DNA from 3 places in the Streptomyces sp. NPDC058872 genome. Region 1 is predicted to be linked to each of the others. Evidence: riboswitches for the same ligand, from Rfam matches in the RefSeq annotation. Region 1 holds a riboswitch; each other region holds the start of a gene.
The links. A riboswitch is a leader RNA that binds a small molecule or an ion and turns the genes downstream of it on or off. The one in region 1 is predicted to bind cobalamin.
Positions count from the first base shown of each region.

Region 2: another riboswitch for cobalamin. It lies ahead of ACFW22_RS01955 (energy-coupling factor ABC transporter permease); the one in region 1 lies ahead of ACFW22_RS09830 (ABC transporter substrate-binding protein).
Region 3: another riboswitch for cobalamin. It lies ahead of metE (5-methyltetrahydropteroyltriglutamate--homocysteine S-methyltransferase); the one in region 1 lies ahead of ACFW22_RS09830 (ABC transporter substrate-binding protein).

Region 1 is NZ_JBHYMK010000011.1:152,749-162,318, reverse strand. Features, by position in the region: gene ACFW22_RS09860 (ScbA/BarX family gamma-butyrolactone biosynthesis protein) at 1-656, shown strand, start outside; gene ACFW22_RS09855 (NAD-dependent epimerase/dehydratase family protein) at 671-1,657, shown strand; gene ACFW22_RS09850 (MFS transporter) at 2,041-3,393, shown strand; gene ACFW22_RS09845 (alkane 1-monooxygenase) at 3,437-4,651, opposite strand; gene ACFW22_RS09840 (TetR family transcriptional regulator) at 4,767-5,360, shown strand; gene ACFW22_RS09835 (cold-shock protein) at 5,742-5,951, shown strand; cobalamin riboswitch at 6,007-6,187, shown strand; gene ACFW22_RS09830 (ABC transporter substrate-binding protein) at 6,225-7,307, shown strand; gene ACFW22_RS09825 (FecCD family ABC transporter permease) at 7,409-8,407, shown strand; gene ACFW22_RS09820 (ABC transporter ATP-binding protein) at 8,404-9,237, shown strand; gene ACFW22_RS09815 (ArsR/SmtB family transcription factor) at 9,210-9,570, shown strand, end outside.
Region 2 is NZ_JBHYMK010000002.1:137,617-147,186, reverse strand. Features, by position in the region: gene ACFW22_RS01985 (FAD-dependent oxidoreductase) at 1-506, opposite strand, end outside; gene ACFW22_RS01980 (PadR family transcriptional regulator) at 622-1,194, opposite strand; gene ACFW22_RS01975 (FAD-dependent oxidoreductase) at 1,241-3,256, opposite strand; gene ACFW22_RS01970 (ATP-binding cassette domain-containing protein) at 3,484-4,347, opposite strand; gene cbiQ (cobalt ECF transporter T component CbiQ) at 4,344-5,093, opposite strand; gene ACFW22_RS01960 (energy-coupling factor ABC transporter substrate-binding protein) at 5,100-5,606, opposite strand; gene ACFW22_RS01955 (energy-coupling factor ABC transporter permease) at 5,603-6,301, opposite strand; cobalamin riboswitch at 6,330-6,564, opposite strand; gene ACFW22_RS01950 (PTS-dependent dihydroxyacetone kinase phosphotransferase subunit DhaM) at 6,626-7,009, opposite strand; gene dhaL (dihydroxyacetone kinase subunit DhaL) at 7,111-7,737, opposite strand; gene dhaK (dihydroxyacetone kinase subunit DhaK) at 7,757-8,749, opposite strand.
Region 3 is NZ_JBHYMK010000017.1:113,629-123,198, reverse strand. Features, by position in the region: gene ACFW22_RS13820 (aspartate ammonia-lyase) at 1-16, opposite strand, end outside; gene ACFW22_RS13815 (TetR/AcrR family transcriptional regulator) at 768-1,364, opposite strand; gene ACFW22_RS13810 (DUF3995 domain-containing protein) at 1,459-1,986, shown strand; gene ACFW22_RS13805 (phosphotransferase) at 2,082-2,504, shown strand; gene ACFW22_RS13800 (protein-L-isoaspartate O-methyltransferase) at 2,606-3,820, shown strand; cobalamin riboswitch at 3,945-4,166, shown strand; gene metE (5-methyltetrahydropteroyltriglutamate--homocysteine S-methyltransferase) at 4,331-6,655, shown strand; gene ACFW22_RS13790 (DUF5701 family protein) at 6,834-7,511, shown strand; gene ACFW22_RS13785 (chemotaxis protein) at 8,431-9,525, shown strand.

The sequences.
Region 1 (9,570 bases):
CCGAGGTCCTCGCCGTGAGCGGGCTCTCCCCGGACGTCACCGTCGACGTCACCTGCTCCGACGTGGACAGCCGGCGCGGTGGTCTCCGCAGCCTGCGCACCACCATGGTGTTCACCCGTGACGGCCGCCACCTCGCCACCGGGACCGGCATGACCCGCTGCACCTCGGCCTCCGCCTACCGCAGGATCCGTGGCGAGCGCATGGCCGCACTGGGCCGCCCGGTTCCGCTGGTACCGGGTGTCGACCCACAGCTGGTCGGTCGCCGGCGCAGCGCGGACGTCGTCCTCGCCCCCGGCACCCGTCCCCGTCAGTGGCAGCTGAGGATCAACACCGGACACCCCACGCTCTTCCGCCGCCCGAACGACCACATACCGGGGATGTTGCTCCTCGAAGCAGCCCGGCAGGCGGCCCTGGCGACGCTCGGCGGCGGGGCCTTCCTGCCGACGGCCATGGACGTCTCCTTCTCCCGGTACGCCGAACTCGACAGTCCCTGCTGGATCGAAACCGAGGTCCTGACCGGGGGAGATCCCCGGACGGTCGCCGTCAGGGTCACCGGACTGCAGGACGGCCGTGCCGTCTTCCTCTCCACGATCACCTCCCCGACCCGGGACCTGGCGCTGGTCGGCGCACGCCGCGACGCCTGCCTGGCGGGTTGAACCGGACCAGGGCCATGGGACCTCGCCTCTTGATCACCGGTGCGACCGGATTCATCGGCAGCCGGGTGGCGGCGCTCGCGGCGCTCGCCCCGGAGCCGGCGCACGTACGGCTGCTCGCCCGCCGCCCCGTCGTCCCGTCGGAGGCACTCGCCACGGCCGCCGAGGAGGGGGTGCGCGCAGTGGACCGCCCGACGGTCGAGGCCGTCCCGGGCGACCTCCGTGATGCCGAAGCGCTCCGTCGAGCCTGTGCCGGCATCGACGTGCTGGTCCACTGTGCCTCGGCGGTCGGTGCCGGGGAGGAAGTGTCCCGCGCGGTCAACGACGAGGGCACCCGGGCCCTGGTCGACGCGGCCCTGGAGGCCGGGGCGACCCGGATCGTTGCCCTCAGCACCGCATCCGTCCACGGCCGCGGCCCCTTCCGCGCGGCGAAGCCCGGCAGCCTTCCGCTCGCCCCCGGATCGACGACCAGCCGTACCCGGGCGGCAGGAGAGCGGCACGTCGTGGATGCGGGCGGCACGGCACTGCGACCGCACCTGGTGTACGGCACCGGCGACCGGCAGGTGGTGCCGGGAATCGCCCGGCTCCTCGCCGCGCTGCCGGGACCACTGGACGGCGGGTCCTCGCTGCACTCCATGATCGACGTCGAGGCACTGGCGCGTGCCGTGCTCGGCGCGGCGCTCGCGCCGACGGTCCAGCCCGGTCCGCACTACGTCGGCCACCCCGAGCCGGTCCCGGTGACGGAACTGATCGCCGCAGTCGAGGGGCTCGTCGGCGGTGCGGCGGAGCGGCCCCGGGACCGCGCGGTCGACATCGCCGGAGCCAGGGACCTGCTCGCGGGCCTCCCCTTCGCGGGCCACCACCTGGACATGCTCGCCGTTGACCACTGGTTCGCCGACGAGCGGCCCTGGCAGGACTGGGGCTGCGACCCCGGTCCGGGTTTCGGGGCGGGCTTCGCCGATCACCTGCCCTGGTACCGGAAGCTCCTCGGCGACACGCCCTGAGCCTTTCCCCGCCGCGCCGCGGGTCCGTGCGACGTTCCCCCGTGCGGTCACCCGTGTGTCCCGGTGCGATGTGCGGCGCGGAGCCGAGGTTCACCCCGTCGCCCCCTGTCGCTCCATTCCACCAAAGCGACTGCTTGGTAATGTGCCGATTGCCGATGCGCTTCCCGTGCTTTCCGGCCGAGCCCTTCGCCGGGGCGCGCGGAGCGGGGCGAACACCCCGTGCTGCCGTGCCGGGAAAAGGCGTGGCCGAGAGGGGAAAGGGAGTCCTTCCGGAAGTGAAGAGGGCCATCGATCAACCGGGCGGCGGTGCGGCAGGCGTCTTGTGCCGCTGCTTCCGCGCAGGGCGAGAGCCGTCCGCGCGACCCGGGATGTGATCCGCGCTCGTGCCGAAGGCCCCGCCGACCACCTTCCGTTCCCTTTCCGTCCGCAACTTCCGGCTCTTCGCGGCCGGACAGTTGGTGTCCGTCGCGGGAACCTGGACGATGGTCGTCGCCCAGGACTGGCTCGTCCTCGGCATGACCGGCGACTCCGCCACGGCCCTGGGGGCCGTCACCGCCCTCCAGTTCGCCCCGGTGCTACTGCTCACCCTCTACGGAGGGCGCCTGGCCGACCTGTACGACAAGCGGATGCTGCTCACCCTCGCCAACCTGGCGGCGGGGGCCTTGGCCCTGACTCTGGCCGTGCTCGACCTGACGGGGACGGTGCGGCTCTGGCACGTCTGGTTGCTCGCCCTCGGCGTCGGCATCGTCAACGCGGTCGAGGTCCCGACCCGGATGTCGTTCGTGGGGGAGTTGGTGGGCAACGAACTGCTGCCCAACGCCTCCGCGCTGAGCGCCGCCTACTTCAGCATCGCCCGCGTGGCCGGACCGGCCCTCGCCGGACTGCTCATCACCGCTTTCGGCACCGGTTGGGCCATCGCCCTGAACGCGGTGAGCTACCTCGCCACCGTCGCCGGGCTGCGCATGGTGCGACCGGAGGAGTACCGGGGGTGCGTCGTGGAGGACGCCGCCGCGGGGCGGGAGGAGGCAGAGGTACGGGTGAGGGACGGGCTGCGGTACGTCGCCTCCCGCATCGACCTCACCCTGCCGATGCTGCTCGTCGCCGCGATCGGCCTCTTCGGCATGAACTTCCCGTTGACCCTGCCGCTGCTCGCCAAGACGGTGTTCCACGCCGATGCCGCCTCCTTCGGCCTCCTCAGCGCCTCCTTCGCGGCCGGCTCCCTCCTGGGGGCCGTCGCCGGCACCCGGCGCAGCGGGCGTCCCGCGGCCCGGACCGTCATCGGCGCGGCCCTCGCCTTCGGGGTGCTGGAGGCGGCGGCCGGGTGGGCGCCTGGCTTCATCGGTGCGGCCTGTCTGCTCGGACTCACCGGATTCGCCTCCGTCTCCTTCCTGCAGGCCGCCAACCACCGCATCCAACTCGGCAGCGACCCCCACTACCGGGGCCGGATCCTCGCCCTCTACACCGTGATCCTGCAGGGCACCACTCCGCTGGGAGCCCTGCTCGTCGGTCTGCTCACCGAACGGCTCGGTGCCCGCGCGGGCCTCTGGTTCGGCGGCCTCGTCTCCGCCGCGGCCGCCCTCGTCGCGCTCCTCTTCGAGCACCGGCGGACGCGCCGTCCCCCCGACCGGGAGGAGGTGCCCGAGGTGCCCGAGGACGCCCGTGCCCACCCCCGCTCCGGCATCGGTCCCGACGAACGGCCGGTGCGCGGTGCCACCCCCGGGGGCCAGGAGGGGTGACCCGTCGCCCCGGGGCGACGGGTCCGGTGGGGGCGCGCCGGCCTCATCCTCGGGGGCCCACCGCCCCGTACCGCGCGAGGAGCCGCTCCCGACGGGACGGTTGGAGGTTCGCGCGGGTCACGTCCCCGTCGTAGTGGGCGAGGACCCGCGGGTCCATGACGCGTCGCCAGAGCGGGGGCACGTACGCGAGGACGATCATTCCCGCGTACCCCGTGGGCATCTCGGGGGCCTCGTCGAAGTGGCGCAGCGATTGGTAGCGCCGGGTGGGATGGGCGTGGTGGTCGCTGTGCCGCTGGAGGTGGTAGAGGAAGACGTTCGAGGCGACGTTGTCGCTGTTCCAGCTGTGGCGCGGGGCGCAGCGCTCGTACCGACCGCTCGGGGCGAGCTCCCGCTTGAGGCCGTAGTGCTCGGTGTAGTTGATGACTTCGAGCAGGCAGAAGCCGAAGACGGCCTGGGCGGTGAGGTAGGGCAGGACTCCGGGGCCGAAGGCGAGCGCGAGCGCCGTGAAGAGCACGAGCGACAGGGCCCAGGAGTTGAGGACCGTGTTGTGCGGGCTCCACACGGACCGTCCCCGGCGTCGGAGGCGTCGCGCCTCCAGGCGCCACGCCGAGGTGAGGCCACCGAGGACGGTCCGCGGCAGGAAGCGCCAGAAGCCTTCGCCGAGCCGGGCGCTCGCCGGGTCCTCCGGGGTGGCGACGCGGACGTGATGGCCGTGGTTGTGCTCGACGTAGAAGTGCCCGTACCAGGTCTGGGCGAGCGCGATCCGGGAGAGCCTGCGCTCCAGGGCCTCCGTCTTGTGCCCCAGCTCGTGGGCCGTGTTGATGGCGATGCCGGCGACTCCACCGAGGGTGAGGGTCAGCCCGATCCGGTCGACCGCGGAGAGGTCCCCCCGGGTGATGAGCCAGCAGCCGAGGACCAGACCGGCGTACTGGAGGGGCAGGTACAGGAAGGTGCACCAGCGGTAGTAGCGGTCCTGTTCGAGCCGGGCGATCGCGCTGTCCGGCGGGTTGGCGGCGTCCTTGCCGATGAGGTGGTCGACGACGGGGAAGACCGCGTACAGGACGAGGGGCCCGGTCCACCAGAAGACGCCGAGACCGGTGGCGGTCGCCAGCCCCCAGGAGAGGAAGGGAAAGGCCGGGATGAGCAGACCGAGCAACCAGAGGTGGCGCTTGGGGTCGCGCCAGGCGACGGGTGCTTCGGGAGCGCCGGTGACCCGGGGCGCTTCCGGCGTGTCGGGGGAGTCGCTGGGCAGGGGCACGACCGGCTCCTCACGGAGGGTGGACACTTTGCATGTCTTCTGTCCATTTTATAGACGCCTTCCCTGCTAACCGTCAATGCTTTGGACAGTGCCCCCTGGATAAAGTGGGGACACGATGACACGTTTCCGCGAGAGTGTTCGGTCCCTCCTGCGCGAGCAGGTGCTCGATGCCGCCTACCGCCTCGTCGCTGCCGAAGGGTGGGGCGGGCTGCGCATGGCCGCCGTCGCGCGGGCCGCCGGCATCAGTCGACAGACGCTCTACAACGAGTTCGGCTCGAAGGACGCCATAGGCAATGCGCTGGTCCAGCGCGAGCTGGAGGGCTTCCTGCTCGGCATTCAGCGTGAACTCGACGCTCACCCGGGTGATTTGGAGGCGGCGGCTGCCGCGGGCGTCGGCTACACGCTTCAGCAGGCCGTGGACAATCCGCTCATCAAGAGCGTCCTCCTTGCGGCCCGGGGGGGCGAGGACGACCTCCTCGCCTACCTCACGACCCGCCCGGAACCGGTCTTCGGTACGGCGATGGCGATGCTCGACGCGTATGCGATCGAGGCCTGGCCCGATGTGGACGAGGAATCCCGGGGGCTCGCCGTCGAGACGATCGTGCGGCTCACCGTGAGCCACATCGTCCAGCCGGCCGCCGCACCCGAGGAGTCGGCGCGCCGCATCGCCAGGATCACCGCGAGGATCGCGTACCCCGGTGGCGCGTGAGCGGCCCGGGCGGGTGAAGGGGCGGCCCGGTGCGGTCCGGGCGTCGGCCCGGCCCTTCTCCGGTCGGCCCGCTCCGCTCCCCGCATCCACCGGGGCCACGGGGCGTCGTGCGGCTCGCGGGTGGCCGCCGCTCCCTCCCGGCGTCACCGGAAACGGGTGAGGTCCGCTGTCGGACACGGGGGATCTCCGACAGCGGACCTCTGTTGAACATTCTACGAGATGTTCGAGCGTGCTTCGTCCGCGGGGCGTCGGTGGCGAAAGGGCGGGGCGGCGGGGTACACCTCACATGAGGCGCGGACGCGGCCGACGGCCGGCCGATCGGTGCCGGACGGGTCCGGCAGCCGGGGCCCGTTCCGTCGCGCCGCCGGTGACGAGGAGGTCGTGGTGGAAGGCAGGAGCAAGGGGTTCGTGCGGTCCTTCAACCGTCTCGGCGGGTACGGCTTCGTCGTCCCCGTGGGCTCCGAGGAGCAGGTCTACTTCAGTGCCGAGGACATCGAGGGCGAGGACCGGGTCCTCGCCGAGGGACAACAGGTCACCTTCGTCCTGGTCCTCGGCGAGGGCCGCTTCGAGGCGAAGGAACTGCGCGTCTGACGGGGGTCGGTGTGCGTCCGACGCCCGGTGGTACTGTGCCGAAGCCAGTCGCACCTTTGTACGCACCTGAGCGGGTACGTGCACGGGTCAGGGAATCCGGTGCGAGACCGGAACTGACGCGCAGCGGTGAGGGCGACGGGCGGCGCATCGGCCACTGGGCAGCACGACGGGCCCGGGAAGGCGCTCCGTCCGGCTGACCCCGAGTCCGAAGACCTGCTGGCGGCCCCGGCGGCACGTGGTCGTCCGGGGAGCACCGTACGACAGGCTCCGCGTATGAGCCGTGGACGCAGAGGAAGTTCCGTGCTGCTCGCACCCCCGGTCCGCTCCGCCCTGCCCGCCCTCGCCGGCATGCTCCTCCTCGCCGCGACGGCCACCGCCTGCGGTGGTGGGCCCACTGCCGCTCCGTCCGGGACGGGAGCCCCGGAGCGCGCCCGTCCGGTGGCGCTCGACGACAACTGCGGCCGACCGGTCCGCGTCGACCGGACCCCCCGGCGTGCCGTCGCCCTCGACCAGGGCGCAGCGGAGATCATGCTCTCCCTCGGCCTCGCCGACCGCATGGTGGGCACCGCGACCTGGACGGACCCGGTGCTGAAGGGCCTGGAACGGGAGAACGCCAAGGTTCCGCGACTCGCCGACCGCTATCCCTCCTTCGAGAAGGTCCTCGACGTCGAACCCGACTTCGCCGCCGCCTCCTTCGCGTACACCCTCGGTGAGGGCGGCGTCGCGACCCGCGAGCGGTTCGAGCAGTTCGGCATCCCCACCTACCTCTCGCCCACCGATTGCGTCGGCAAGGACAACAGCGGCGACGGCGACGGGGTCCGCACCCGCCCGCTCACCATGGAGACGGTCTACGGCGAGATCCGGGACCTGGCAGAGGTCTTCGCGGTCCCGGAGCGGGGCGAGGAACTCGTTGCCCGGCTCAAGGCCAGGGTGACCGGCGCCACGGCGGCGGCCGACTTCACCGATGCCACCGTGCTCTACTGGTACTCCGACGCGGAGGCGCCCTACACGGCGGGCTGCTGCGGGGCACCCGGCATCGTCACGAACGCGCTCGGGGCGAAGAACGTCTTCGACGACACCCGCGAGGAGTGGCCCCAGGTCAATTGGGAGACCGTCGCGGACCGCGACCCCGACGTCCTCGTGATCGGCGATCTGACACGCCGGGCCCAGTCGGCCGAGAGTGCCGCCAAGAAGATCGAGTTCCTGGAGTCCGACCCCGTCACCCGGAACATGACGGCGGTGAAGAACAAGCGGTACGTCCTGCTCAGCGGCCAGGCGCTCAATCCCACCCTCCGTACGGTCGAGGGCATCGAGAAGGTGGCGGCTGCGCTCCGCTCGTACGGGCTCGCCGGGTGACCGCGCACCCCCGGAGCGAGGTCGCCGCCGCTCCCGGTCGGGCCCTCGGAGCCCCCGGCGGCGGGAGCGGAGACGCCCCGCCGTCGGTCCGGACCGGGGCGCTGCTGTGGACGGCGCTCGGGTCCGCCCTGCTGGCCCTGTCGGTGGCCGTGGCCATCACCATCGGGCCGGCGGACATCGGAGTCGGCGAGGTCGGGTCCGTGGTGACCGCGCACCTCACCGGCGGGACCTCGACGCTCTCACCGATCCGCGACGGGATCGTCTGGGACCTGCGGTTGCCCCGTACCCTCCTCGCCGCCGTCTGCGGAGCCGGACTCGCCGTCTGCGGAACGGTGATGCAGGCGCTCCTGCGGAACCCGCTCGCCGACCCCTTCGTCCTCGGTGTCTCCTCCGGAGCCTCGACCGGTGCGGTCGCGGTCGTCGTCCTCGGCGTCGGCGGGGGCCTCCTCTCCGTCACCGGTGGCGCCTTCCTCGGAGCCGTGGTCTCCTTCGCGCTCGTCCTCCTCCTCAGCCACACCCTCGGCGGCTCGACGGACCGGGTGGTCCTCGCCGGTGTCGCCGCGATGCAACTCTTCTCCGCCCTCACCTCCTTCGTCGTCATGACCGCGGCCGACGCCGAGACCACCCGGGGAGTGCTCTTCTGGCTGCTCGGCTCGCTCGCCGGCTCCGGCTGGACCGAGGTGGGGACGTGCCTCGCCGCCCTCGCCGCGGCCCTGCTCGTCTGCGGAGGGTACGCAAGGACCCTGGACGCCTTCGCCTTCGGAGAGGAGGCCGCCGCCTCCCTCGGCGTCGCCGTCGTGCGGACCCGGCTCGTCCTGCTGTGCGTCACCGCCCTCCTGACGGCCGCCCTGGTCTCCGCCGCAGGCGCGATCGGCTTCGTCGGCCTCGTCCTGCCGCACGCAGCCCGTGCGCTCGCGGGGCCCGGACACGCCCGCCTCCTGCCGATCACGGCCCTGGCCGGAGCGGTCTTCCTGGTCTGGGCCGACACGCTCGCCCGCACGGTCCTCGACCCACAGGAGGTGCCGGTGGGCGTGCTCACCTCGCTGATCGGCGTGCCGGCCTTCGTCCTCGTCCTGTACCGCACCAGGAGCGCCCGATGACCGAAACCGCGGACGTGAGGACGAGCGCCGGCACCGGACTCGCCGCCGATCGGGTCGTGCGCACGGCCGCTGACGTCCTCGTCCTCGACGGGGTCAGCGTTCGGCTCGTCCCGGGGACCGTCACCGGGCTGCTCGGACCCAACGGATCGGGCAAGTCCACACTGCTGCGCCTCCTCTCCGGGGTCCTCGCCCCCCACTCCGGGACCGTCACGCTCGACGGGGAGCCACTGGGCGGGCTCGGTCGCCGCACGGTCGCCCGGCGCCTCGCCGCGGTCGAGCAGCAGGCCGACACCCAGACCGATCTGACCGTCGTCGACGTCGTCCGCCTCGGTCGCGTGCCGCACCGCCGGGCCTGGACCCCGGCCTCGGCCGACGACGAGGCGGCGGTCCGCACCGCCCTCGAACGCACCGGGCTCGCGGACCGTGCGCGGCAGCCCTGGCGCACCCTCTCCGGCGGCGAACGCCAGCGCGCCCAGATCGCCCGCGCCCTCGCCCAGGAGCCGCGCGAACTCCTCCTCGACGAACCCACCAACCACCTCGACGTCCAACACCAACTGGACCTCCTCGCCCTCGTCGCCGGCCTCGGCCTCACCGCCGTCGTCGCCCTGCACGACCTCAATCTCGCGGCGATGTACTGCGATCGACTCGTGGTCCTCGCCCGCGGGCGGGTGGTGGCGAGCGGGGCACCGGAGGAGGTGCTCACCGAGGAACTCATCGCCGAGGTCTACCGCGTCCGCAGCACCGTGACCCGACCGGGCCCCGACGGGCGCCCGCACATCCGCTTCCTGGGTACGGTGGGCCCATGTCCAGGCCCGAACCCGAATCCGTAGCACCCGATTCCGCCCCCGCTGCCCGCCCCCACCAGCGGACTCCGGGAGCGCGCGAACTCGCGTCAGCGGCCGAGGTGTTCGGCCTCCTCTCCGATCCCACCCGGCTTCACCTGGTATGGCTGCTCACCCGGGGCGAATCCGACGTCGGCGCCCTCACCGAGGCGTGCGGGGCCGCGCGGCCGGCGGTCAGCCAACACCTCGCCAAACTCCGCCTCGGCGGGCTGGTCCAGTCCCGCAAGGACGGCCGTCGGGTCGTGTACGCGATGCCCGACGGACATCTGAAGCGCCTGGTCGTCGAGGCGATCAACCGTGCCGACCACCAGGTGACGGGAG
Region 2 (9,570 bases), on a different contig from region 1:
TCCGCGCGGGCTTCCGTGCCGCGCGCGCGGACCCGAACGCCCCGGACGCGCGAGGAGTCGCCGACGAGGCCGGTGGTCTCGGTGCCCCCGATCAGCTCGATGCGCGGATCGGCGAGGACCCGCTCGCGGACCAGCCACTCCAGTTGGGCGCGCGGACCGGTGGAGAAGTGCGCCGTGGCGGGGGACCGGCGGAACCACCGGCCGTTCTGCCACTGGACCATGTCCTCGGGAACGCCCACCCGGGGGGCGCCGAGCTCGCCGAGCTCCCGCATGAAGCCGGGGAGCAGTTCGTCGAGTGCCCGTTGTCCGCCCGGGATGAGGACGTGGAGGTGTCTGCCCTGGGGGACCCCCGGTCGGGCGTCCGGCCCCTCGGGGAGACGGTCGCGCTCGACGACCGTCACCCTCTCGGCGTGCTCGGCGAGCACCCGAGCGGCAAGCAGTCCGGCGAGACTTCCCCCGATGACCACTGCATGACGTGTTCCGCAGTGCCCCAAGTCGTTGGCCATGCCGGCCCTTTCGTGTCGTGGAACTACAACCGACCAGTATCCACGAACCGGTTCGAGGGCGTCGTCACCCGGCTCCGGGGCCGGAGGAGCCACGTGCGCACAAGGCCGTTTCCCGTCAGGGGGACCCGGGCCCCGCTCCGGGCTCGGAACCGTCCTCCGGCCCGAGCTCGGCCAGCGCGTTCGTCAGCCATTCCACCCAGAACCGCTCCAGGTCCACCCCGCCCCGGAGCACCAGGTGGCGCAGCCGGTCCGGCTCGGTGCGCCGGCGTTCCGCGGGGAAGTCCCGGTCCTCGATCGCGAGGTACTCGTCCAGCTGTTCCCGGTGCAGGGCGAGGTGCCGTTCCAGCTCGGTCCGGAGGCCCGCCGAACCGACCATCGCCGCGGCCCGCATCCGCAGCAGCAGGGCGGACCGCAGCGGTTTCGGGTCCTCGGCCTTCCCCACCCAGCCGGCCAGTTCCGCCCTGCCCGCGGGCAGTACCTCGTACTCCTTCTTCTGCCCCCGCGCGGGCACCGGAGCGGGCAGGGCGCGGATGTGCCCCGCCTGCTCCAGCTTGCCGAGCTCGCGGTAGATCTGCTGGTGGGTGGCCGACCAGAAGTAGCCGATCGACTTGTCGAAGCGGCGCGTCAGTTCGAGGCCGGAGGACGGCTTTTCGAGCAGCGCGGTGAGGATCGCGTGCGGGAGGGACATGCTCGCATCCTAGGTTCGGCCGGCCACGGTGATCACGGAGCGGCGGTCACAGGCTGGCGGCGAGCCGGGTGCCCTGGTCGATGGCCCGCTTCGCGTCCAGTTCGGCGGCGACGTCCGCACCACCGATGAGGTGTGCCGAACGGCCTGCCGCCAGCAGCTCCTCGTACAGGTCGCGGCGGGGCTCCTGGCCGGCGCACAGCACGATCGTGTCGACCGGCAGGAGCTGTGCCTCCCCGTCGATCGTGAGGTGCAGGCCCGCGTCGTCGATCCGGTCGTACGAGACGCCCGCCACCATGGTGACGCCCCGGTGCTTGAGTTCGGTGCGGTGGATCCAGCCGGTCGTCTTGCCGAGGCCCGCGCCGACCTTGGACGTCTTGCGCTGGAGCAGGTGCACCTGGCGCGGCGGCGCGTTGCGCTCGGGCGCGCGCAGCCCGCCCCGGTTCTCGTACGAGGTGTCGACGCCCCACTGGCGGAAGTACGTCTCGGGGTCCTGGCTCGCGCCCTCGCCGCCGTCCGTGAGGAACTCGGCGACGTCGAAGCCGATGCCGCCCGCACCGATGACCGCGACCCGCTCGCCGACCGGTGCGCCGTCCCGCAGCACGTCGAGGTAGCTGAGGACGCTCGGGTGGTCCTCGCCCGGGATGCCGGGCGTGCGGGGGGTGACGCCCGTGGCCACGACGACCTCGTCGTAGCCCTCCAGGTCGGCGGCGGAGACGTGCGTGTTCAGGCGGACCTCGATGCCGTGCTCGGCGAGCTGGACGCGGAAGTAGCGCAGCGTCTCGTCGAACTCCTCCTTGCCCGGAACCCGCTTCGCGACGTTCAACTGACCGCCGATCTCGGCGGCGGCGTCGAAGAGGGTGACGGCGTGCCCGCGCTCGGCGGCCGACACCGCGCAGGAGAGCCCGGCGGGGCCGGCGCCGACGACCGCGACGCGCTTGGCGAGGCGGGTGGGGGAGAGGACGAGCTCGGTTTCGTGACAGGCGCGCGGGTTGACCAGGCAGGAGGTGATCTTCAGGTTGAAGGTGTGGTCGAGGCAGGCCTGGTTGCAGCCGATGCAGGTGTTGATCGTGTCGGCGCGGTCGGCGGTGGCCTTCGCGACGAAGTCGGGGTCCGCGAGGAACGGGCGGGCCAGGGAGACCAGGTCGGCGCGGCCGTCGGCGAGGATCTCCTCGGCCACCTCGGGGGTGTTGATGCGGTTGGAGGTGACGAGCGGCACGGAAACGGCGCCCATCAGCTTCTTCGTCACCCAGGTGTAGGCGCCGCGCGGCACGGAGGTGGCGATGGTGGGGATGCGGGCCTCGTGCCAGCCGATGCCGGTGTTGATGATGGTCGCGCCCGCGGCCTCGATCTCCTTGGCGAGCTGGACGACCTCCTCCAGGGTGGAGCCGCCGGGGACGAGGTCCAGCATGGAGAGGCGGTAGACGAGGATGAAGTCCTCGCCCACCCGCTCGCGGATCCGGCGGACGATCTCCAGCGGGAACCGGACGCGGTTCTCGTACGAGCCGCCCCAGCGGTCGGTGCGCCGGTTGGTCGCGGAGGCGATGAATTCGTTGATGAGGTAGCCCTCGGAGCCCATCACCTCGACGCCGTCGTACCCGGCCTCCTTGGCGAGCTCGGCGCAGCGGGCGTAGTCCTCGACGGTCTGCTCCACCTCCGCGTCGGTCAGCTCGTTCGGCACGAAGGGGCTGATGGGCGCCTGGATCGGGCTGGGGCCGACGAGGCCGGGGTGGTAGGCGTAGCGGCCGAAGTGCAGGATCTGCATGGCGATGCGCCCGCCCTCGGCGTGCACCGCACCGGTGATCAGGCGGTGCTCGGCGACCTCCTCCGCCGTGGTCAGCTTGGCCCCGCCGTCCCAGGGGCGGCCGGCCTCGTTGGGGGCGATGCCGCCCGTGACGATGAGGCCCACGCCGCCGCGGGCGCGCTCGGCGTAGAAGGCCGCCATGCGCTCGAAACCGTGCTCGGTCTCCTCCAGGCCGACGTGCATCGAGCCCATGATCACCCGGTTGGGCAGGGTGGTGAACCCGAGGTCGAGCGGGCTCAGCAGGTGCGGGTACGGGGTCATGGGGCGTCTCCTCGCGCAGGGGTCGTCGACCTCAGTTCTAGGTGACCCGATGCGCCTTCTGCAACTAGTTGCAGAAGAATGGGGGAGTGATTTCTACTACTCAGTAGCCCATGGGGAGCCCGCACCGCCCGGCACCCGCGACCCGCCCCCCCCCGAAGGCGTGCCGCGCCACCCGGACGGTCCGTGCGGGGCGGGGGCACGGGCTCCGCACGGCGCCGCCGGGCGACTCAGGACGGGCGCTGCGGCACCGACACCTCCGGCCCGACCCACGCCTCCAGGTCCTCCGGAGTCCTGGGCGCGTCCGCGCCCACGCCCAGCAGGCCGTGGGACCGCAGCAGGCGCGTCACGGCCGCCGCCCACGGCCGGCGCAACCGGGCCGCGTCCAGCAGGACGTCGTCCGAGAGGAGCTCGGCGACCGGACCGGTGCGCAGGCCGGTCGGGGAGAGCACCGCCGCCTCGTCCGCCCACCGCAGCGCGAGGTCCACGTCGTGCGTCGCCATCACCACGGTCGTTCCCGCCTCCCGCAGCCGGTGGAGGGTCTCCAGGAGCCTCTCCTGGCCGTGCGGGTCGAGCCCGGCCGTGGGCTCGTCCATGATCAGGACCCGGGGCCGCATCGCCACGGCACCCGCGATCGCGGCACGCTTCCGCTGCCCGTACGACAACAGGTGTGTCGGCCGGTCCTCCAGGGCCACGATGTCCAGCGCCTCCAGCGCCTCCCGCACCCGCAGTCGCACCTCCTCCTCGGGCAGTCCCAGGTTCATCGGACCGAACGACACGTCCTGGGCGACCGAGGCCGCGAACAACTGGTCGTCCGGATCCTGCACGACCAACTGCACCGTGCTCCGCAGCCGGGTCAGCCCCTTCCGGTCGTACGTCACCGGGGCCCCGTCCAGGAGCAGCGCACCGCCACCGCAGCGCAGCCCCCCGCTCAGCAGCCTCAGCAGCGTCGTCTTGCCGCTGCCGTTCCGGCCGAGGAGCGCGACCGCACGTCCCTCGGCCACCGCGAAGTCCACCCCGGACAGGACCGCGGGCCCGTCCTCGTAGGCGAATCCCGCCTCCACCAGTTCCACGACGGGGATCGAAGACGTCACGGGAGGAACCTTTCCAGTACGAGGGTGAGGGCGACGAGCCCCGCGAGGAGCGCTCCCGTCGCCGCGAGGAACCGCGGAGCGACGGCCCGGCCCGGCACCAGGACCCGGAGCGTGCCGTCGTAACCGCGGCCGGCGAGCCCCGACTGCAGCCGCTGTGCCCGGTCGAAGGCCCGCACGAACGCGGTCGCGCCGAGCCCCGCGAGGGAACGCCAGGTCGCGGTCCGGGTGGTGTGCCCGAGCCGTGCCGCCTGGGCCTGCCGGATCTTGGACAGCGAGTCGAGCAGCAGGAAGACGATCCGGTACATCACGAGCGCCACGTCCACCACCGGTGCCGGCACCCCCGCCCTCACCAGCCGGGGCAGCACGTCGGACATCGGCGTCGTGAAGGCGAACAGCAGCACTCCGAGCGAAGCCGCGGCGGTACGCAACAGCAGCTCTCCCGCGTGCACCGGACCGTCGGGTGCGAGGGCCACGAACCCCCGGGCCCCACCCACCTCGAAGAGCAGCGGAACGGCCCCGGTGACGCAGAAGCCCAACGGAACGCGGAACGCCCGCCACAACTGGCGACCCGGCACCCCGGCCGGGCCGAGCAGGACCGTGAGCGTGGCTGCCGCCACGAGCAGTGCGCCCGGCCACGGCGGCAGGCACACCGCACACAGCGTCAGGCCGAAGCCGAGCAGCGCCTTCTCGGCCGGGTGGCGGCGGCGCCAGCGACTGCTGTGCGCCGCCGCGTCGATCGGCAGCATCGGCGGTTACGCGCCCGGTCCGTCGGGGGACGACGCCCCGGCGCCGGACGATCCCGCCTCCGGCGTGCCGCGGAGGGCCGTCCTGCCGGTGCCGGACGGGGAGGGTGCCCGGCCGTCGCGGTCGGCGGTCCCGCCGTCCGCCGCCACGCCGTCCGCCCGGGCACTGTGCAGGGCGGGGTCCTCGACCGGGGCGGAGACGCCGGCCCGGGCCCGGGCCTCACCTTGACGGCGGCCCCGCCGCAGACCGAAGTAGTACGCCAGGACTCCGGCGCCGATCGCCGCCTGGAGCGCGAAGAGCGCCGACTCGATCTCACCGGACGGGGGCTCGTACAGCGGGCTGAACCACGGCTCGTAGTCCGGCTGGAGCTCGGTGATCGCGCTCTCGGCCTCGCCGTCGGACCCGGAGAACGGCTCCTCCTTGTGGTCGCCGAGGCCCAGCGCCAGGGGCAGCACCGCGAGCGCGGCGACGACGAGCAGCAGCAGACCGTTGATCTTCGTGTTGCGATGCATCATGAGACCGCCTCCTCCTGCTGCCGCTGCACACGCGTCCGTCCGAGGACGCCGAGCCGGATCAGGTCGCCCTTGCTGGACTGCGTGAGCAGCCGCATCACGAGCACCGTCAACAGGCCCTCGCTCACGGCGAGGGGGATCTGGGTCACGGCGAAGATCCCGCCGAACTTGGCGAGCGCCCCCAGCACGCCGCTGCCCGGGTCCGGGAACGCCAGGGCCAACTGCACGCTGGTGACGCAGTACGTGGAGAGGTCGGCGACGAAGGCGCCGAAGAACACGGCCACCATCAGCGGAGCACCGAACCGCCGCACCAACCGGTACGTCCCGTACCCCGCCCAAGGGCCGACGATCGCCATGGAGAAGGCGTTCGCCCCGAGCGTGGTCAGGCCCCCGTGCGCGAGCAGCAGGGCTTGGAAGAGCAGGGTGATCGTTCCCAGCACCGCCATGATCGGCGGCCGGAACAGGATCGCACCCAACCCCGTGCCGGTCGGATGGGAACAACTCCCGGTCACCGAAGGAAGCTTGAGCGCCGACAGGACGAAGGTGAAGGCGCCCGACGCACCGAGCAACAGGGTGGAATCGGGATTCGACCGGACTTCGCGGGTCAGCGCGCGAACCCCGTGGACGACGAACGGAGCAGCTGCGACGCCCCAGGCGGCAGCGTGCACGGGGGGTAGGTACCCCTCGGCTATATGCATGGTGGGAAGACCCTCTCCAGCACCTCGTGGATGGACAACGCGCCCTGGCCGGTCTCCTGGCTGACGGTCATGCGGCCCGACTCCGCCTTCCCACACCGCAACGGTCTCCCGCGGCGGTCCAGTGGCTTCCCCCGGGAACTTCCCCGGAGGGTGGAGTCGGACCTCCCGATCACAGTGGCGAGGGCCGCACCGGTACTGCACCGGTTTCCCGTACACCAAGGCCCTGTGACAGTAGTGTGTTGACCTGCTGGATCACAACACGACCACCACCCGGAGCGGTCCCCCGCTCACTCCGCGCACACGGCTCCGGAGCACCCCGCACGCTCAACCCTTGCGGTAGGAGTACGCCTCCGAGGCCGCCGCCGCCACCGCGTCGAGGTCCCCGCCGGCGCTCGCCGTGACCAGTGCGGCGACCGCCCCCTCGACGAACGGAGCGTCCACCAGTCTGGACCGTTCCGGCAGTTCGTCACCCTCGGCGAGCAAGGCCTTGACGGTCAGGACCGCACTGCCCAGATCGACCAGGAGCGCCACCCCGGCCCCCCGGTCCGCCTCCTTCGCCGCCCTGCAGATCAGCTCGGCGCTCGTCCCCAGACCACCGCCCGGAGCCCCGCCGGCCGCCAGCACCGGAGCCTCGCCCCCACCCGCGAGCCCCCGGGCCAACTCGGCCACCGCCGCAGCGACCGCGGCGCTGTGCGACACCAACACGATGCCGACCGGCGCTGGCGCTGGCGCCGGGGGCGAGGGAGGGGGAGAGGGGGCGGAAGCGGCCGGGACCTCGGTGCCCCCGACCGCCCCACCCATGCCCCCACTCATGCCCCCGCCCCCGTCTCCGCTTCCGCGGCGTCGGCAAGGGCGGCGAACAGCAGCGCCGAGGAGGTCGCCCCCGGATCCTGGTGCCCGATCGACCGCTCCCCGAGATAACTGGCCCGCCCCTTGCGCGCCCGGAGGGGCACGGTCGCGAGGGCACCCCCCTCCGCCGCGGCCCGGGCCGCCTCGAACGAGCTCCGCAGCCCCTCCACGGCCGGTACGAGCGCGTCCAGCATCGTCTTGTCACCGACCTGCGCACCGCCCAACTGCGCCACCGCGGACACGCCGGCATCGAGCGCCTCCGCCAACCGCGCGCGGCTGACCTCCCCGTCCCCTCCCAGGGCCTTCCCGGCGCGCCGCAGCAGCGTCCCGTACAGCGGCCCCGACGCGCCGCCGACCGTGGAGATGAGCTGCCGTCCGGCCGCTACCAGCACGGCACCCGGAGTCACCGGCGGCTCCTTCGCCAGCGCCTCCGTCACGGCGGTGAACCCCCGCTTGAGGTTGACGCCGTGGTCGGCGTCCCCGATCGCCGAGTCCAGTTCGGTGAGCCGGTCCGCCTCGCGGTCGACGTCCTCGGACACCGCCGCCAACCAACGCACCAGGAACCCGGCGTCAATGGTCTCCGTCATGCTGCTCCCCACTCCCGTCTCACCGACCCCAGCGCAGAGCCGGCGTCTGCACCGGAGCGTCCCACAGGCGCAGCAACTCCTCGTCTACCTCGCACAGGGTGACCGAGCAACCGGCCATGTCGAGCGACGTCACGTAGTTTCCGACGAGCGTCCGGACCACCGGCACGCCCCGCTCGCCCAGCACCCGGTGCACCTCGGAGTTGAAGCCGTACAGCTCCAGCAGCGGGGTCGCGCCCATGCCGTTGACCAGGGCGATCACGGGCCCGGCCGGGCGGAGGTCGTCCAGGACCGCGTCGACCGCGAAGTCCGCGATCTCCCGCGAGGTCATCATCGCCCGCCGCTCGCGGCCCGGCTCGCCGTGGATGCCGATCCCCAACTCGATCTCCCCCGTGGGGAGGTCGAAGGTGGGACTGCCCTTCGCGGGGGTGGAGCAGGCGCTCAGGGCCACCCCGAAGGAACGGGACCGCGCGTTGACCCGACGGGCGAGTGACTCCACCCGTTCCAGCGGCGCGCCCCCTTCGGCGGCCGCACCGGCGATCTTCTCCACGAACAGCGTTCCCCCGGTGCCCCGTCGGCCCGCCGTGTACAGGCTGTCCGTCACTGCCACGTCGTCGTCGACGAGGACCTTGGCGACCTGGATCCCCTCGTCCTCGGCCAGCTCGGCGGCCATCTCGAAGTTCAGCACGTCGCCGGTGTAGTTCTTGATGACGAACAGCACTCCGGCGCCGCTGTCGACGGCAGCCGCGGCCCGCACCATCTGGTCGGGCACGGGCGAGGTGAAGACCTCCCCCGGACAAGCGGCGTCCAGCATGCCGGGCCCGACGAACCCGGCATGCAGGGGCTCGTGCCCGGACCCGCCGCCGGACACCAGGGCGACCTTTCCCGCCACCGGCGCGTCGCGGCGCATCACCACCCGTCGCTCCACGTCCACCGTCCACTCGGGATGTGCCGCGGCCATCCCCCGCAAACCATCGGCGACCACGGTCTCGGGAACGTTGATCAGCATCCTCATGGGTACCTCCTGGTGAGACTGGCGGGCAAGCTGCTGGGCAGGGTCTTTGCAGGTCAGGGCAGGCGAGGCAAGTTATGGATCTTGGCGGTTCGAGGCGGTGGGAGGCGGTTCCGAGCGGTACTGATACTGACTCAATGCTGACTTTCCTGATGCCCAATCAGATCAGGGAGTCGCGTTCGAGGTTTGCGAGTGCGCATCATGACGCAATTATCGGCGTGAGATCGTGAGCGCGCACGGGTGCGTGGGGCACTCCTGGTCGTGGCTGGGCGCGACCTCCTGTGATTGCCGCCGCCTGCGCAAGCGCAAGATCTTCCGCTGCCCTCACTCCGGCCGAGACCAGGCGGTGGCACCAACACGCCCTCTCGGCATAACCATCGGCGTCCGAGATCACGGGAAAACCTCAACTCGGTCCTGACCCCGCGACCCGCACGGTTTCAGGAGCGTGCGCCAGCCGCGGCGCGGTTCAGCCACTCCAACGCCCTCTGACCCGATCTCACTTTCTGTACGCGGTCCCCGTTCCGTACGTTACGCGAGGGGCTGCCAGCAGGCGCGATGCACGGCTTGATGCGAAGGGGAGCAGACCGAGGCGGACGCGGCAGCCATGCCCAAGGAGCGCAAGGACGTCCCCGCTTGGTGGCAGAGCCTCGTCCCGGTGACCCGCGGCATTCTGCTGGAGGAGAAGGGCGACGAATCCGAGCGGCCGGCATCGTGACTCCAGAGGACCAGGGACACGAAGGCACCCGGGGTGACGTGTCCCGAGGCGAGGAGAAGAACCGATGATGTCCGGCCCTACCGCGAGAGTCCTCCTGCTGGTCCCGGCG
Region 3 (9,570 bases), on a different contig from region 1:
TCTCCTCGCGGCGCATCTTCGCTCCTTCGCCCTCGGCACCCCGGCCCTCTGCCGTACGCCCCACAGTTTCATTCATTACAGAACTGCTGCGCAAGCGGCAATTCGAATCTCTCGTTACTTTTTCGGATGGGCGCCCCGGGCACGGGCGGACAGCGGTGCCCCGGACTTCCGGCACGGACGGCGGAGCCGACACGGGGGGTGCAGGGGCAACACGGGCAAGCACGTCAGCGAAACCGCCGCCGGAATCCGAGTAGCAGGAGGGGAGTCGACACGCGATCGAACAGGTGCGGGTGACGGGGAGGACGCCGTGCCGGCGCAGCACGGATGATCCGGAGGGTGCCGCGGGGCGGTGTCCCTGCGCCTCGACTGCACCACACACCTTCCCGCCCCCACCACGCGGACAGCTCCAGGACCCGGCGCATCGTGGCGATGGAGTCCGGGGCGTCCGAGGACTTCCACGCCGTGGTGGTCTGCCGGGAGCCGTTGCCCTCGCGCAGCATTCGCCGCCTCATCTCGCGGCCGACCGCCGGAACGACCTTCTGCCGGACCAGACGCTCGGCGGGTTCGGTCAGGCTCCGGGTGGAGGAGGCGACGACCTTCCAGTCGATGGGGGGACGAACGCTCCCGGACGACGCCGTACGGCCACTTCCACGATCACGGCCCCGGAGGCAGCCTGCCGTGCAACCGACGCACGATCAATCATCTGCCCAACGGTCCGACAAGGGCGGAGCAAGCGATCACCGGGTTGCCCACGAGACCGATGGCCTTCATTCTGGTGTGGTGTCGGCACCGATCGGCGCGAGGACCATGTCGACCAGGTGATCGAGGGCCGCAGCCGCGCCGGGGTCCTGGAACTGCGCTTCGGGAGCGGACTCGGGCGCCGTCCTGCGGAGCTCGAGCCAGCCCAGGTAGGCGGCGTATGCGGCGAGGGCCCGATGGCGCGCGTCCCGCGGCCCGAAGCCGAGGCCGACACACACCTCTTCGAGGAACACGAGCCGGGCCCGGGTGACGCGCGCGACGACCTCGGCAACGGCGGGATGCCCCGTCTGCGCGGCGAGGGCCGGCTCCAGCCCGGCGATCTTCTCGTCCCCCAGCGCCTCGGCGAACAGGGTCCGGGCCCGCGCCACGGGGTCGACTGTCCCCCGAACGGTCGCGATGACCTCCGTCGTACCGTGCCGTTCCCAGGTTTCGAGGGCGGCCACGAGAAGGGCTTCCCGATTCGCGAAGTGCCAGTAGAAACTGCCGCGGGTGACACCGAGTTCCCTGGCGAGCACGTCCACCGCCACCGCGGCGACACCGTCACGGGCAAGTGCCCGGAGCGCCGCCATCGTCCAGTCGTCCTTGCTGACCTTGCCCTTCGCCATGCCCCGTACAGTACTGTACGGATATCCGTACAGTACTGTACGGAACTGTCCCGAGCACCGGTGGCAGACCTGTGGAGTGGGGAAGGGCGGCAGCATGAAGGCCATGGAATGGCTGCTCGGTTCGGCGGGCGGGAGTACGGGAAGCGGCACAGGGGCCGGCGTGGGCGAGGACGCCCGCGCCGCAGCCGGCTTCGCGGCGGCCGGCCTGGCGGCGGCGAGCGCTTTGCACGTGGTGTGGACCGTCTCGACCTGGCCGCTGGCCACCCGTGCCGAGTTCGCGGCCGTCGTGGTCGGCGTCGAGGAGAGCCGGCTGCCCTCGGCCCAGGGGACGCTGGTGGTCGCCGGACTGCTCGGCGCGGGCGCGTGGCTCGTGGTCACGGCCGCCCGGCCGACGCACCGCCTCGCTCCCTCACGACTGGTACGGACGGGCCTGTGGACGCTCTCCGGCGTGCTCACCGCCCGCGGAGCGGGCGGCCTGCTGGTCTCCGGCTTCGACCTGAGGGACGTCCCCGCCGAGTTCCGGCACTGGGACCTCGCGCTCTACTCGCCGCTGTGCCTCACACTGGGCGGACTGACGGGCTATCTGGCGGTCCGCACCCGACCCGGACGACGCTCCAGGTGAGTGAGTCCGGTGTCCGCGCTGGTCGCGACCGCGGCGAAGGACACCCGTCGACCGGCGCCTGACGACCAACCCGGACGCTCTTCCGACAGCGCTGGATGCCGTTTCCCCAGCCCGGTGAGGGTACGACCGCTGTGCCGCCGGTCGAGGAGGGCACGGCCTTCGCGTGGGTCACCGCAGCAACATCGGTGGACGTTGCCGAACCCTCGTCGTCGTGCCAGAGCTCGGGGCGATGGGCACAGCCCTTCCACCAGCGCGGTGCTGCACTGACGTCGCCTGGTTGCAGGCAGTTCCGCATGTGGGGGCCGCTGGCGATCGCGCAGCGGTGGGCGGTCGACACGGCCCGCGAGAAGCTGGCGCGGGTGCCGGAAGTCGAACGGCTCTTGGGCGGGGTCCCCCGCACGATGGTGTCGCAACTGGTCCACGGCGACCTGTCCGGCCCCAACATGTTGCTGCGGGGCGAAGGGGTGGCCGCGCTCGTCGACTTCCACCCGCCGGTCCGTCGGGGAGCCCTCTGGTAGGTGGGCCGCCTCGCACCTCCGGACGGCCACAGCCCTGACCGCCGTGCCTGCTCCTGCTCCTGCTCCTGCTCCTGCTCCTGCTCCCACGAAGGACTGCCCGCATGCCCCGTGATCTCCAGGCCACCGATCCGAGCAGCCTGCGCACCGCCATGGTCGACCGTCTCGCCTCCACAGGTGTCCTGACCGACTCGCTGCTGCGCGATGCCCTGCTCCACGTGCACCGCGAAGTCCTGTTGCCGCACGCCTATGTGCGGGTCAGCGGCCCGGGTGCCGATCCGATCGATTGGCGCCTCCTCGACGGCTCCCACCCCGAGGACCGTCAGGAGTGGCTCGAACTGATTCACAGCGACGAGTCGATCCTGCTCCAGCGCGACGGCGAACCCCTCGACGCGCTCGGCCGCGGGCCGGTGACCGGCGGCCACATGACGTCCATGTCGACCTACGCCCCCGCCACCGTCGAAACCCTCCAGACCCTCCAGCTCGCTCCTGGCCGGCGCTACCTGGAGCTCGGGCCCGGTCCCGGCGTCTCCCTCGCGCTCGCCGCCACCGTCACCGGCCCGGGACTCGCCACCGGAGTGGAACGGGACGCGCACATGGCGGCCTTCGCCCAGCGAAACCTCGACCGGCTCGGCGTCGGTGCGACGGTGTTCGAAGGCGACGCGCTCGACGGGCAGGAAGGCCGGGCGCCGTACGACCTGATCCACTCCGGCATCGGCGTCCCGTGCGTCCCGCCCGCGTGGGTGGAGCAACTCGCGGCCGGTGGGCGTCTGCTGACCACGCTGGTGACCCGGACGCCGAGCTGGCCCGGGCAGCTCCTCGTCACCCGCTCCGGTCGGGGCCGAATCGAAACGGTCCTTCAGGGGCGGGCGCGGGGTTACCGGCCGATGCTGGGCTACCGGTCGTTGGGTTCCCTGGACCACCGCGCGCGGATCAAGGCCAACCCCGGCACGGCGCGACCCACCCGGTTCGTCCCGCCGCCGGACGAGGCCCACGGCTACTGGCTCGCCGTCGCGCACTGCGCGCCGGGCCTGGTGCGGGACTTCCAGGCCGACACGATGACGATCGTCGCCCCCGAGGACGGCTCCTGGGCCGTGGCCGGTCCTGATGACGGCATCGTCCGCGTCCACGGGCCGCGCGACGTCTGGGCCGAACTCGAAGACGTACATGCCCGTTGGGAGCGGGCGGGACTTCCTGAGACGTACCGGGTCGCCCTCTCCGAGGACACCGGGATCCAGCACGTCGTCTCAGGCCCCGGGCCGAAGGCACTGAGCTGGACACTTCCGCCCCTGGCCCTCGTGCCGCCGCAGACGTCATGACCGCGCCACCGGGGCGCCACCGCGCGGCCGTACGCGTACCGCAGGACGTCATCGACTGCGGAGCCGCCTCGTTTTTTACGTCTGCATGTTGGATAAACCTCGCCGCTGAGCGATCGGACGTCCTAGGCTGGTCCTCGCAGCTGGTTCGCCCCGTCCGCCAGGCGGGAGCGTCGCAAGAGGGAACCCGGTGGGAATCCGGGACTGCCCCGCAGCGGTGAGCGGGAACGACCGCCGTCATACGCACTGGGTCCGGACAACGGTCCTGGGAAGCGACGGCCAGTAGGTGTCCTCCGCCAGGAGGACGTGCCCGCGAGTCCGAAGACCTGCCCGTTGCCCACGCACGGTCGTATGCCGTGCGCGGACATCCCGGTGACCTCGTGGGCGGGTCGGCGTACACAGCGAGCGGCACATCCGGCGTTTCCGGTCCGGTGCTCCGCACCTCCTGTGGCTCCTTCGCGTCCGCCTCCCGTCTCCGGGATGTTGTGGACACATCTCGCGAAGGAGAGTTCCGTGACAGCCCAGTCCGTAGCCACGGCAGCACGAGCCACCGTGTACGGCTACCCCCGCCAGGGTCAGAACCGCGAGCTGAAGAAGGCCGTCGAGGGCTATTGGAAGGGCGGTGTCACCGCCGATGCCCTCCGGGAGACGGCGGCCGGCCTCCGCCGTTCCCGCTGGCAGGAGTTGGTCGACGCCGGCATCCACGAGGTGCCGACGGGAGACTTCTCCTCCTACGACCACGTTCTGGACACCAGCATCATGGTCGGTGCCGTGCCCGCACGCCACCGCGCCGCCGTCGAGGCGGATGCGCTCGACGGGTACTTCGCGATGGCCCGCGGCACCCAGGACGTGGCCCCGCTGGAGATGACCAAGTGGTTCGACACCAACTACCACTACTTGGTGCCCGAACTCGGCCCGGACACCGTCTTCGCCGCCGACTCGACCAAGCAGGTCGCCGAGCTGAGGGAAGCCCTCGCCCTCGGCCACACTCCCCGGCCGGTCCTGGTCGGCCCCCTCACCTATCTGCTGCTCGCCAAGCCGGCCCCGGGCGTCGTGACCGACTTCGAGCCCCTGACCCTTCTCGACCGGCTGCTGCCGGTCTACGCCGAAGTCCTCGCCGATCTGCGCGCGGCCGGCGCCGAATGGGTCCAGCTGGACGAACCCGCCCTGGTACAGGACCGCACACCGGCCGAGCTGAATGCCGCCGCCCGCGCCTACCGTGAACTGGGCGGTGCCACCGACCGGCCCAAGCTGCTCGTCGCCTCGTACTTCGACCGGCTGGGCGATGCCCTCAAGCTGCTCGCCGCCGCCCCGGTGGAGGGCCTCGCCCTGGACTTCACCGAATCCGCCGCCGTGAACCTGGAGGACCTTGCCGCGATCGGCGGGCTGCCCGGCAAACGCCTGGTCGCAGGCGTCGTGAACGGCCGCAACGTCTGGATCAACGACCACCAGAAGTCCCTGGCCACCCTGGGCACCCTCCTCGGGTTGGCCGACCGGGTCGACGTCGCCGCGTCCTGCTCCCTGGTGCACGTCCCCCTGGACGCAACCGCGGAGCGCGACATCGCACCCCAGATCCGACGCTGGCTGGCCTTCGCCCGTCAGAAGAGCACCGAAGTCGCCACCCTCGCCCGCGGCCTCGCCCAAGGCACCGGTGCGATCGCCGCCGAACTGGCCGCCAACCGCGCCGACCTCGCCTCACGAGCCGGCTCCGTCCTCACCCGCGACCCCGCGGTCCGTGCCCGTACCAAGGCCATCACCGACGCGGACGGTCGGCGCTCCCAGCCGTACGCCGAGCGCTCCGCGGCCCAACGCGCCCATCTGGAGCTGCCGTTGCTGCCGACCACGACCATCGGCTCGTTCCCGCAGACCGGCGGGCTCCGTGCGAGCCGTGCCGACCTCCGGGCCGGCCGGATCGACACCGCCGGATACGAAGGCCGCATCGAGGACGAGATCCGCGAGGTCATCTCCTTCCAGGAGAAGACCGGCGTCGACGTCCTGGTGCACGGCGAGCCCGAACGCAACGACATGGTGCAGTACTTCGCCGAGCAGCTGACCGGCTACATCGCCACCCAGCACGGCTGGGTCCAGTCCTACGGCACCCGGTACGTCCGCCCTCCCGTCCTCGCCGGTGACGTCTCCCGTCCCGAACCGATGACGGTGCGCTGGACCACATACGCCCAGTCTCAGACCTCCAGGCCGGTCAAGGGCATGCTGACCGGTCCGGTCACGATGCTCGCGTGGTCCTTCGTGCGGGACGACCAGCCGCTGGGCGACACCGCCCGGCAAGTGGCGCTGGCCCTGCGCGACGAGGTGAACGACCTGGAGGCGGCCGGGACCTCGGTCGTCCAGGTCGACGAGCCGGCGCTCCGCGAGACCCTGCCGCTCCGGGCCGCCGACCACCCCGCCTACCTGGCCTGGGCGACCGAGTCCTTCCGACTGACCACCAGCGGCGTACGACCGGACACCCAGATCCACACGCACATGTGCTACGCGGAGTTCGGCGACATCGTCCGGGCCATCGACGAGCTCGACGCCGACGTCATCAGCCTGGAGGCGGCCCGTTCCCACATGCAGGTGGCCGACGAACTGGCCGAGCACGGCTACCCGCGCGAGGCCGGTCCGGGGGTCTGGGACATCCACTCCCCGCGCGTCCCGGGCGTCGACGAGATCGCCGTGCTCCTGCGCAAGGGCCTGGCCGCCATCCCGGCCGAGCGCCTGTGGGTCAACCCGGACTGCGGGCTCAAGACCCGCGGCTGGCCGGAGACCCGCACCTCCCTGGAAAACCTCGTCGCCGCAGCCCGCACGGTCAGGGCGGAGTTGACGGTCCACAACGATTGACGCCCGAGGTCCGGGCCGAACGCACCGTCGTCCGGCCCGGACGCCCTCGGAGTACGAAGCCTTCGGGGCGCACGCCGCTTCAGACGACCGTGCGCGTCCGACACCGATCACGGGAACGATCCGGCGACGCCCCGCGTTGCCCCGGGGCTTGCCGCGAACAGCGACCCGAAGGACTCACGTGCCCGAAGCAACGTCCGACACCAGCCCCGGGACCACCGCCCTCGCACCGCTCCCGCCGCTCACCGCCCAGGCCGAACGCCTGATCGAGCTGGGCGTGCACGAACTCGCCGGGATCTCCGCCGCCGCGTTGCGTGCCTTCGCCGAGGGCGCCCACGGGGACACGGGCGACGCCCTGCTCGCCGTCGACCCGAATCGTGTCCCCGCCTCTGCCCTGGCGCCCCTGCCCGACCGTGACGGCAAGCCCGGCTTCGTCGTCGTCGACATGCTCGACGTCGACGAGTTCGCGCCCACCGACAGCGCCAAGGTGCCCGACGGGCCGCTCTACCTCGTCACCGGCATCGACCGCGGCGACCACATGGCCAACTGGAGTCCCGAAGAGGCGCTGCCCGCGCTCACCGAGGCGGGCCGCACCCCCCTGCTCCTGACCGAAGGAATCCACTGGGTGCTCCAGCAGCCCGCGGCGCTGGAGCGCAACCACTGCTTCATGACCATCGGGGCCCGACTGCGCAAACCGAACGGCACCTTCGACGCCCGCACCCCCGCCATCTGGATCAGCAACGGCACGGGGCGGGACGGCCGCGAACGCCGCAACGCCCCCAAGATCGGCTGGTGCTGGTGGGGCAACCGGCACACCTGGCTGGGCTTCGGCTCGGCAACCGGCCGGACGACGACCTAGCAGCGGGTAGGCGCGTTCTCCACGGGCGCGTCCGGCCCCACCGGACGCGCCCGCTCCCATGCTTCGGACGGAGGCACGGTGGTCGCCTGCCGAGCAGGGCGTGCTGACCGTCGCTTCGTCGCTGCCGTCCCGTGCCGCCCCTGGTGTCCTCGACGTCGTACGGACTGCGGTCCATGGCATCGGCGCCCGGTGGCGCGGGCCGCTTCGACGGGAGCCACGCCCTCCCCGACGTTCGTGCGGGTGCGGTCCTCGGGGTGAGCGGGTCCGTGACGTGCTGCCGCCCGGACCGACCGGGCCGCGGGGCACGGACCGGTGCAGGCACGGGCCCGTGGCCCGGAGAGGACGGGCCGGGCACGGGCGGGGCTTCTCGGATCGAGTCGCGCCTTCCCGAATATCGGGTCAAGCTCGTCTATGTGTCCCCTTTCATAGGCAATCACCCCGTACCGCGATCGTCAGGAAGGGCGCCGCACCGAGGAGGCGGAAGTGGGCGGGTCCGTCACCATCGGACACGACGGTGCCCGGCTGACGGACGGAACCCTCCAGGGCGGTGCGGGAACTCCGAGGCAGCCACACCGTGCACCTCGACGGCCGGGTGGTCGTGAGGGGCGACGCCGGACGGGCCCACGGTCGACCCCGACGACCGCACCGCGGACCCCAGCGCGCTGAAGCCCGGATCCACCACGGTCACGGCCGCGGCGACTGAGGTCACCGACGACAAGTCGACGGCAGCGGCGCGACCGCACGGCGACACCGGTCTCAAGGCCTCCCCTCCGCAGCGAGGAGCAGAACGAAGCAACCGAACGGCTCGCCGGGCCGCACCCGTGCGGCCCGACCGCACCGCACCACGCACCGCCCCCACGGGCGTCCCGCCCCCGTCCCCCACCGGCCATGGCCGCCCTCACCACCAGGAAGGCACCCGATGGATCCCCTGCTCACCCCGGACCAGCTCGCCGAACTGCGCCGTCCCCGGCCCTATCCCGCCCTCTCGTTGCTGATGCCGACCCACCGCCGCGAGCCGGAGAACGCGCAGGACCCCGTGCGTCTGCGCAACCTCGTGGCCCGGGCGGAGAGGGCATTGGAGAACGACCCCGACGTGTCGCGCGAACAGCGCGCCGAGATCGTCGACCGGCTGGGACGAGCCGTCGGCGAGGTCGATCTGGCCCATGCGCAAGACGGCCTGGTGATCTTCGCGGCCCGGGGCGAGCACCACGTGTGGTCGCTCGCCCGCTCCGTGCCCGAGCGGGTCGTGCTCGCCGACACCTTCCTCACCCGCAACCTCGTGGCGGCGCACGCGGCCGAGCACCCGTACTGGGCGCTCGCGGTGGCTGCCGACCGGGTCTCGCTGTGGGACGGCACCCCTGAGCGGACCACCGAGCACTCCGGGGACGGGTTCCCGCTCACACGGAGCCTTGAAGATCCGGACGCGGAACGCGAGCAACGCATCGGAGACCTGCCCAGCACCTTCCAGGACGAGGCCACCCGCCGGTTCTTGCGCGAGGCGCACGACAAGCTGCGGACCGTCCTCGCCCGCGCGCCCCGCCCGCTGTACGTGATCGGCTCGACCGCCGCACTCGCGCTCCTGGAGGAGCTCGGCCCACTGGGCCCGGGCACGGTGACCATCCCGCACGGTGGACTCGCCGACGGGCCGGCCGGCGCGATCTCCGAGGCCGTGGAGCCGGTTCGCACCGCGCGCGAGGCGGCCTCGACGGCCACGATCACCGCCGAGCTGGAGGCGGCACGGGGCCGGAGGGAGTTCGCGGGCGGACTCGACGAGGTGTGGCAGGCCGTGCAGGAGGGACGCGTACGCTTGCTGGCCGTCGAGGAGCACTACCGGACGGTGGTGCGGGAGGAGGGAGGCCATCTGGAGCCCTCCGCGACCGACCAGCCCGGAGCGCGGGACGACATGGTCGACGAGATCGTCGAGCAGGCCTTGGAGAAGGGGGCCGAGATCCTCTTCGTACCCGACGACGCACTGGCCGCACAAGGACACATCGCCGGAGTGCTGCGGTACTGACCGCCGTCCGAAGGGGCCGGTCCCGAGACGACCGGCCCCCACGGG